DNA from 2 places in the Thiomonas sp. UBA7699 genome. Region 2 is predicted to be linked to the other one. Evidence: predicted binding sites of a transcription regulator. Region 2 holds the regulator's gene; the other holds the start of a gene.

Region 1 (4,659 bases), on a different contig from region 2:
GCTGGACAACCTGCCGGGCGGCGTGGGCTATCTCATCGTGCTGCAGGATCTGCGGGAGATCGATGCGCGCATTCAGCAGGAAAAGCTGGCGGCGATGGGGCGTCTGGTGGCCAGCGTGGCGCATGAGATCCGCAATCCGCTGGGGGCGATCGGGCAGGCCAACCAGCTCGCCCGCGAATTCGCGGGCGATGCGGTGCAGCTCGAACGCCTGCATCATCTCATCGGCCAGAACGTCGAGCGCATCAACCGCACCGTCGAGGACGTGCTGGAGCTGGGCCGCACCGCGCCGCGTGAAATCGGGCTGATGCTTTGCGCGCCGTTGATGCGCGAGCTGCATGCCGAATTCGACCAACCGGATCAGGGACGCATCGGCCTGTTCATTCAGGACGACGCAGCGCAGATCCGCTTCGATGCCTTGCATCTGCGACGGGTGTTGGTCAATCTGCTGAGTAACGCGCGGCGCTATGCGAGCAACCAGCCGCGGGCGATCGAGATGCGGCAGCTTGGCGCCGGGCAGGTGCGGGAAATCCAGGTCTCCAACGATGGGCCGCTGATCGACGCCGAACTGCGCGCGCAGCTGTTCGAGCCGTTTCGCACCACGAGCAGCCGGGGCGTCGGGTTGGGCTTGTATATTTCTCACGAACTGTGTTTGCGCAACGGCGCGCGTCTGCTTTACCGCCTCGAGCGCGAGGGCACGCCGCAGGAGCGCGGTTCTTTTGTCATTCAAATCGCACCGGGCCCTTAAGGCATGAATCCAGCGGATGTGCGTATTCTCATCGTCGACGACGAACCCGATCTGCGCGAGCTCTACACCCTGAGCCTAGTGCACGAGGGCTGGCAGATCGACGTGGCTGAAACCGTGGCGCAGGCTCGCGAGCAGTTGGTGCGCAGGCGCTACGCCCTCATGCTCACCGATATGCGTCTTCCCGATGGCGAGGGGCTGGAGTTGCTGCGCTGGCTGGAAGCCCAGCCCGACCGCTTTGAGAAGTCCATCGTCATCACCGCCTACGGCAGTGCGGGCAACGCGGTGGCGGCGCTCAAGGCCGGAGCGTTCGACTACCTGAGCAAGCCGGTCGATCTGGCGGCGCTGCGTCGCACCGTGCATGCGGCCCTCGCAGCGGTCGATGTGGAAGTGCAGGCGCCGACCAGCAGCGCATTGCAACGCATGGTGGGTGAGTCTGGGGTGATGCGCGCCCTTAAACAGACCTTGCAGCGCGTGGCCCGCAGCATGGCGCCCGTGCTCATCCAGGGCGAGTCGGGCACCGGCAAGGAGCTGGCCGCAAAGGCCGTGCATGAGTGCAGCGCCCGCGCCAGCGGGCCGTTCGTTCCGGTGAACTGCAGCGCCATTCCCGAGCAATTGCTGGAGGCCGAGTTTTTCGGCTACCGCAAGGGCGCGTTCACCGGGGCGATGTCCGACCATGCCGGATTCTTTGCCGCGGCGCAGGGCGGCACGCTGTTTCTCGACGAGATCGGCGAACTGCCTCTGGCGATGCAGGCCAAGCTGCTGCGCGCCGTGCAGGAGCGGCGCGTGCGCCCGGTGGGCGAGACGGCCGAAATCGCGGTGGATGTGCGCCTGGTCAGCGCCACCCACCGTCATCTGGAACGCATGGTGGAGCAGGGCCAGTTTCGGCAGGATTTGTTCTATCGCCTCAACGTCATCGGGGTCACTCTGCCGCCGCTGCGCGACCGGCTGGATGATCTGCCGGTACTGGTCGAGGCGTTGCTGGGCGACATCCGCCGCGACAATGCGCGGCCCGGTCTGCGGCTGAGCCCGGCTGCGCTTGAGCACCTGCGCCAGCATCGTTTCTCAGGCAATGTGCGCGAGCTGGAGAATCTGCTGCACCGGGCTGCGGCGCTGGCTGCACAAGATCTGATCGGCCCTGAGGACATCGAGTTGCAGGGCAGTGGCGTCCGCGTCGCCGAAGTGCTGACCTCTGCGACGGCTTTGCCGATCACCACCATCCTGCCCGACACGACGGCGCCTTCAATGCAGCGACCGGCGGACCCGCCGATCACCCCAATCGTTGCGCAGCATGCCCCGGAGCCTCAGCCGCCTCAGTCGCCCCAGCCCCCCATGGCCCGGTTCGAAGCGCAATCGCCCCTGCCTCCCGACTTGGGGGCATACCTCGATCAGGTTGAACGCAGCATCCTCTGCGAGGCGCTGCGGCGCACCCGCTTCAATCGCACCGCGGCCGCGCAGTTGCTGGGGCTGAATCTGCGTCAGATCCGCTACCGTATGGAGCGCCTCGACGTGCGCGACCCGGCTGAAGCGCCGCCGGACGACCCTTTCTGATCATGTCGCCCCCCTTCAGTACGGCTAGTCGGGACGCAGGCTGGATGCCCCACGCCCGACATATGCCGTCTCCCAATCAGGATGAGCGGCCCGCGGGCATGCCGATCGATTTGCTGGTGATCCATTGCATCGCTCTGCCGCCGCGTCAATATGGCGGCGAGGCGATCGAGCAGTTGTTTTGCAATCGGCTCGATCCGCGGGCGCACCCGGCTTTTGCCGCGCTCGAAGGCCTTAGGGTCTCGGCGCATTTTGTCGTGCAGCGCGATGGTGTGCTCACGCAATATGTGTCCTGTGACCGGCGCGCCTGGCATGCCGGCGCATCGCGTTATGCCGGGCGCGAGCGATGCAACGATTTCAGCATCGGCATCGAACTCGAAGGGAGCGACGATGAGCCGTTCGAGCCCGAGCAGTACGACACCCTGATCGCACTGGGATCTGAACTGCTCGCGCGCTATCCCTTGCGCGCATGGGTCGGGCATAGCGACATTGCGCCAGGGCGCAAGACCGATCCAGGCGTCGGCTTCGACTGGCGCCAGCTCAAAAACGGCCTGGCCTTGCCGACATCGGCCTTTCCATTTCAGCGGTTTTGAGCACCCTTGCGGGTTTGCCCGAAGCCGCTCCAAGGGCAGACTTTGTGCATGAACCTGTGCATAAGCTGTGGGCTGACTGTCAATTTGTCCCACACTACGAATAGTGGTTGAAATTCCGCCAGACGCTAGATATAGTGTCTTGACGGATTGAGAGAGATGCCGGATCGCGGTCTGAGACTGCGGCTTCGGAAGGCTGGAAATGCTTACGCGCTCTCTCGGTTCGTCCCCGATTTGCCCTCATTCGTCTTTATTGCTTTGTCCGTGCTGCTTTCATGCGGCGTTCATGTGCGCTCGCAGCGCCGTGAGCCAGTCAGATTTGCTGCGCGGCCCATCTGCCCTCAAGGAGTCCCGATGTCCCAGACCACCGCCGCCACCGAATCCACTGCCGTCCCGCAACACCTCGCACACCCCGAGGTGGATACGCAACAGCAGGTCGCACTGGGTGATTTTTCAGACTACAAGATCATCCGTCGCAACGGGGCCGTGGTCGGGTTTGAGCCGAGCAAAATCGCCGTGGCGATGACCAAGGCCTTTCTGGCCGTGCAAGGCGGGCAGGGTGCGGCCTCGGCCAGCATGCGCGAAACAGTGAATGCGCTGACCGAAAACGTCGTGCGCGCCCTGCTCCGTAGCCGTCCCAGCGGCGGCACCTTTCATATTGAAGACATTCAGGACCAGGTCGAACTCTCGCTGATGCGCACTGGCCAGCACGAGGTGGCGCGCGCCTATGTGCTGTACCGCGAACGCCGCACACAAGAGCGGGCCAAGCAGAAAGCGGCTGCAGAGCAACAAGAGAGCGCTCCGGTGCTGCATGTGCTCGACGGCGGTCTGCGCAAACCGCTCGATCAGGCCGCTCTGGTGAGCCTGATTGAATCCGCCTGCGTCAATCTGAGTGCGGATGTGAAGGCGGCCCCCATCGTGGCGGAAACTCTGCGCAATCTGTACGACGGCGTGCCGATGCTCGAGGTTTACAAGGCCTCTATCCTCGCCTCGCGCACCCTGATCGAGCGCGACCCCGACTACTCCAAGGTCACCGCGCGCCTGCTGTTGCACACCATGCGCCGCGAGACGCTGAACGAGGACATTCCGCAGGAGCAGATGACCCAGCGCTACGCCGAGTATTTTCCGCGCTGCATCAAGGAGGGTGTCGAGCTCGAACTGCTCGACGAGCGGCTCGGGCAGTTCGACCTGGCCCGTCTGGGTGCCGCGCTCAAGGCCGAGCGCGACCTGCAGTTCGATTACCTGGGTCTGCAAACGCTGTATGACCGTTATTTCCTCGCCAATCGTGCCGATACGCGGGTGAACAAAGATGGCCGTCGCATCGAGCTGCCGCAGGCCTTTTTCATGCGCGTGGCCATGGGCTTGTCGCTCAACGAAATCGACCGCGAAGCGCGCGCCATCGAGTTCTACGAGCTGCTCTCCAGCTTTGATTTCATGTCGAGCACGCCCACCCTGTTCAATGCGGGCACCCGCCGTTCGCAACTGTCGAGCTGCTACCTCACCACCGTGGCGGACGATCTGGACGGCATCTACGAGGCCATCAAGGAGAACGCGCTGTTGTCCAAGTTCGCCGGCGGTCTGGGCAACGACTGGACGCGCGTGCGCGCCCTGGGCAGCCACATCAAGGGCACCAACGGCAAGAGCCAGGGCGTCGTGCCCTTCCTCAAAGTGGTCAACGACACTGCGGTGGCAGTGAACCAGGGCGGCAAGCGCAAGGGCGCGGTCTGCGCCTATCTGGAAACCTGGCACCTCGACATCGAAGAGTTCCTGGAACTGCGC
Region 2 (4,659 bases):
GGCACGCTGGCGAGCATCACGGCGGGCGCGGGTTTGTCGTCGCGGCCCTGAACGTGCAGCCCAGAAGCGCGCATCTGATGCTCGCTGGCGGCTTCGCGCATGAGCAGGTGCAAACCGGGCACCCAGGTGTTGCCCGGATGACTGCGGCGGCGATGCGCATGAGCGAACAGCAGGTCGCCATCGGTGAACAGAAAGTTCGCCGCGCCAAGGGCACGCAATTTGGCCGCGAAGTCGGAGACCACTTCGATGCGGCGTTTGAGGTCGCCGCTCTCACCCGCCGCATCGAGCACTTGCTGCGATTGCATGAGCACGTAGAAGGCATGTTCGGAATCGGTCTGGCCCATCGGGCGGTGCGCTGCATGCGCCAGCGGAAGCGCCTGCTCGATGTCCGGCAGATCGCCGTTGTGGGCAAAGAGGTGGCGCTTGCCGAACAGCTCGCGGGCGAACGGCTGGGTGTTGACCAGCGTCACCGGGCCGCGCGAGGCGCGGCGGATATGCGCGATGACTAGCGGGCTGTGAAAGTCGTGCTTTTCGAGCACCGGAACGAAGGCGCTGGTCAGCGCGGGTTGGGCTTCGCGCAGCACATGCGCGTCGCTGCCCTCGTAATACGCCGCGCCCCAGCCGTCGGGATTGGCGGCGTGCGGCCCGCCGTGGCGCGCGAATTCACGAAAGGCGAACCGCACCCGCGCGGGCACACGGCTGGAGTAGGCGAACAACTCACACATCTTTCCGACCCTCCGGTGCGCCCAGCATGCGCTCGACATAGCGGGCGATGAGGTCGATTTCGAGATTCACCGCGCTGCCCTCGCGAAGTTGATGCAGATTGGTGTGCTGCAGGGTGTGCGGAATGAGGTTGATACTCACGCGGCAACGCTCCGGCAGATCTTCGACGCGGTTGACCGTCAGACTCACGCCGTTGATCACGATGGAGCCCTTGTACGCAAAAAACTTGCCTAAAGCGGCGGGCGCGTCCACCTCCAGCAGCCAGGATTCGCCGATGGGCTCGAACCGGGCCACCTGGCCCACGCCGTCCACATGGCCGGTGACCAGATGGCCGCCCAGCTTGGTGGACAGCGCGACCGACTGTTCCAGATTGACCCGGGCGCCCGGCACGTTCAGCCCCGTGGTACGCGCCAGACTTTCGGCCGAAATGTCGAAGGCAAAGCCACAGGGCTGAAGATCCACCACCGTCATGCAGGCGCCGCTGACGGCGATGCTCTCGCCGAGCTCTACGCCCTGCAGCCAGGCCGGATCGACCTGCAGGCGCACGCGTTTGCCGTGACTGGCCTGGGAACCGAGGGGGGTGACTTCGGCGATGCGGCCGACGCTGGTGATGAGTCCGGTGAACATGAGGGTTCAAAGAGAAAAGGAATGAGGGAGACGTGCAAGGATGCGCAGATCGGCGCCGATCCGCTGCACATCGTGCCATCGCAGCGCGAGCCCTTCGTTGATCTGCTGATAGGGCCCCAGCGCCGCCAATCCGGCGCCCTCGCCCAGCAACTGGGGCGCAAGATACAGCAGCAGTTCATCGACCACGCCGGCGCGCAGCAGCGAGCCGTTGAGCTTTTCGCCGGCCTCGCAGTGCAGCTCGTTGATGCCCCGCTGGCCGAGCACCTGCATCAGCGCGCGCAAATCGGTTTTGCCCGGTTTACCGGGATCGTTGGGCAGGGCGATGTCTTGCAGATCGAGCGAGGCGGTGGCCGCGCTGCGCAGCGCCGCCAGACGCGGCGCGGCCTGTTCCGGCGGCAGGGCGTGGACGATCCACAGCGGCGATTCCGCACTCTGCAACAGGCGCGCGGTCGGCGGGCATTCCAGGCGGCTGTCGATGACGATGCGAATGGGCTGGCGCGGCGTCTGCACCGCCCGCACATTGAGCTGGGGATCGTCCGCCCGCACCGTGCCCAGGCCGGTGAGCACGGCGCAGGCGCGCGCGCGCCAGTGATGGCCGTCGGCGCGGGCCGCTTCGCTGGTGATCCACTGGCTTGCGCCGTTGGGCAGGGCCGTGACGCCGTCGAGCGAGGCGGCCACCTTCAGCCGCACCCAGGGCGTGCCGCGCACCATGCGGGAGATGAAGCAAAGGTTGATCTCGCGCGCTTCATCGGCGAACAGCCCGACATCGACCTGGATGCCGGCATCGCGCAAACGCTGCAATCCCTGGCCTGCCACCAGCGGGTTGGGATCGACCAGCGCAGCGACCACGCGCGCGACGCCTTGCGTGGCCAGCAGGTCGGCGCAGGGCGGCGTGCGGCCGTGGTGCGCGCAGGGCTCCAGCGTGACGTAGGCGGTGGCGCCCCGCACCTCGTGGCCGCGCTCCCAGGCTTGCTTCACCGCCTGGACTTCGGCGTGATCTTGCCCCGCCGCCAGCGTGGCGCCTTCGCCCAGCACCTGGCCGTCTCGCACCAGCACGCAGCCCACCCGCGGATTGGGGCTGGTGCGGTACATCGCGCTGTGCGCCAGATCGAGCGCCCGGCGCATGAAGCGCTGATCTTGTTCGCTGAATGAAACGTCGTCCGGGTTCATGTCGGAGTTTTGCCGCGCCGGGGTTTGGCGGCGGGCGAGGGCGGCTGCATTTCCTGCAGCACATCGAGAAACTGGCTCAAATCCTTGAAGCTGTGATAGACGGAGGCAAAGCGCACATAGGCAATGCCGTCGAGCGTGCGCAATTCCTCCATCACCCAGGCGCCGATTTGGGTGGAGGGCAGCTCGCGCGCGCCGCTTTGCAGCAGCATTTGCTCCACGCGCCCGATGGCGGTATCCACCGCGTCGGCACTGACTGGCCGCTTGCGCAAGGCCAGCAGGAAAGAGGCGCGCAGTTTGTCGCGGTCGTATTCGGTGCGGCGGCCATCTTTTTTCACCACCACCGGAAAGCTGACCTCCGCGCGTTCATAGGTGGTGAAGCGCTTGTCGCATTGGCCGCAACGCCGCCGCCGCCGCAGCGCGGTGCCGTCTTCCACATCGCGGGTTTCAATCACCTGCGTGTCGGGGCTTTGGCAAAAGGGGCATTTCATGGCGGCGTGGCAACATTAAACCCGTCATTATTCACGCTGCGGTCTGTTTTCGCGGTAGCGCGCGCAAACACGGCGCATATCAAACACCTGACGCGGCGGCTACACTGCCCGCCGATGAAAAATCTGGTTCTCCTCATTTCCGGGCGCGGCAGCAATCTGCAGTCCATTCTTCAGGCCGAGCGTGAACAGGGCTGGGGCGTTTGCGTGCGTGGAGTACTCAGTAACCGGGCTGATGCCGCAGGGCTGGACGCTGCGCGTGCCTTCGGTGTGCCCACGCAGGTGATCGCGCATGCCGACTTTCCCAACCGTGAGGCGTTCGACGGTGCTTTGGGCGACGCGATTGCCGCGCTGGAGCCCGACGTCATCGCGCTGTGCGGCTTCATGCGGGTGCTGGGTGCGGCCTTCGTGGATCGCTTTGCGGGCCGTCTGGTGAATATCCATCCGTCTTTGCTGCCAGCTTTCACCGGTTTGCACACCCATGCGCGGGCCCTCGAAGAAGGGGTGAAGTGGCACGGCGCTACCGTGCATCTGGTGAGCAGTGCGCTCGATCACGGGCCGATTCTGGCGCAGGCCGCCGTGCCGGTGCTCGATGGTGATACGGTCGAGACGCTGGCCGCGCGGGTCTTGCTTGAAGAGCACCGAATTTATCCCCCCGCCGTGCGGGCTTTGCTGGAAGGGCGGGTGCAGATCGACGGCTTGCGCACCCGTATCCGTCCGTCCTCCGATTCTTCCCTTTGAAAGAGCGCCATGAAACCGCGTGACCTGCTTTACACCGCGCGCGACGTGCTGCGCGATATGTTGCGTTTCGACGCCGCGGCCGATGCCGTGCTGTCGCGGCTGTTCCGTGCCAAGCCGCAACTGGGCAAGACCGACCGACAGATCCTGGCCGACACGGTCTATCAGGTGCTGCGGCATCTGCGCTTGTTTCAGACGCTGGCCGCGACCGACGAAAGCATCGGCGGAGCTATGGAACTGCGTCTGGCCATTCTCGGCTGGTCGGAAAACGCGCAATCGCTGCATGCCGCGCTTTCTCCCGAGCAACTCGAGTGGCGCAAACGCTTGCTGGCACAAGACGCGATGGCCCTGTCCGAAGCGGTGCGCTGGAGTCTGCCGGAATGGCTGGCGGCCGCCTTGCAGGCGAACTATGGCGCGGAATATCCCGCGCTGGCGCAGGCGATGTTGCGCCCGGCCCCGCTGGATTTGCGGGTGAATGTGCAGAAAGCACGGCGCGAAGCCGTGCTCGACGTGTTCGCCCGCCTCAATCTGCCCGCGCAGCCAACGCCCTATTCGCCGTGGGGCGTACGCCTGGAAGGCAAACCCGCTTTGCAGGATCTCACCGTCTTTCGCGAAGGCTGGGTGGAGGTGCAGGACGAAGGCAGTCAGCTGCTCGCCGTACTGCTGGCCCCGCGCCGCGGCGAAATGGTGGTCGACTTCTGCGCCGGAGCCGGCGGCAAAACCCTGGCGCTGGGCGCCATGATGCGCAGCACGGGTCGGCTTTATGCGTTCGACGTGGCCGACTACCGCCTGGCCAAGCTCAAACCCCGGCTGTTGCGTAGTGGGCTATCCAATGTGTACCCGGTGGCCATCGCACATGAACGCGATGAACGGGTCAAACGTCTGGCTGGCAAGGTCGACCGGGTGCTGGTGGACG

What was found. Region 2 encodes NrdR, which represses ribonucleotide reductase genes. Its sites were predicted from a motif close to CACNANATNTNGTG; they were not measured.
Region 1: a site for NrdR is predicted at 3,007-3,020, ahead of B3H47_RS13305 (ribonucleoside-diphosphate reductase subunit alpha). Genes of this name have one in related genera too.

The regions. Positions count from the first base shown of each region.
Region 1 is NZ_DLGH01000030.1:34,398-39,056, reverse strand. It holds gene B3H47_RS13320 (sensor histidine kinase) at 1-745, shown strand, start outside; gene B3H47_RS13315 (sigma-54-dependent transcriptional regulator) at 749-2,293, shown strand; gene ampD (1,6-anhydro-N-acetylmuramyl-L-alanine amidase AmpD) at 2,296-2,883, shown strand; gene B3H47_RS13305 (ribonucleoside-diphosphate reductase subunit alpha) at 3,235-4,659, shown strand, end outside.
Region 2 is NZ_DLGH01000018.1:40,891-45,549, forward strand. It holds gene B3H47_RS07305 (class II glutamine amidotransferase) at 1-725, opposite strand, end outside; gene B3H47_RS07310 (riboflavin synthase) at 718-1,350, opposite strand; gene ribD (bifunctional diaminohydroxyphosphoribosylaminopyrimidine deaminase/5-amino-6-(5-phosphoribosylamino)uracil reductase RibD) at 1,357-2,520, opposite strand; gene nrdR (transcriptional regulator NrdR) at 2,517-3,008, opposite strand; gene purN (phosphoribosylglycinamide formyltransferase) at 3,123-3,746, shown strand; gene B3H47_RS07330 (RsmB/NOP family class I SAM-dependent RNA methyltransferase) at 3,756-4,659, shown strand, end outside.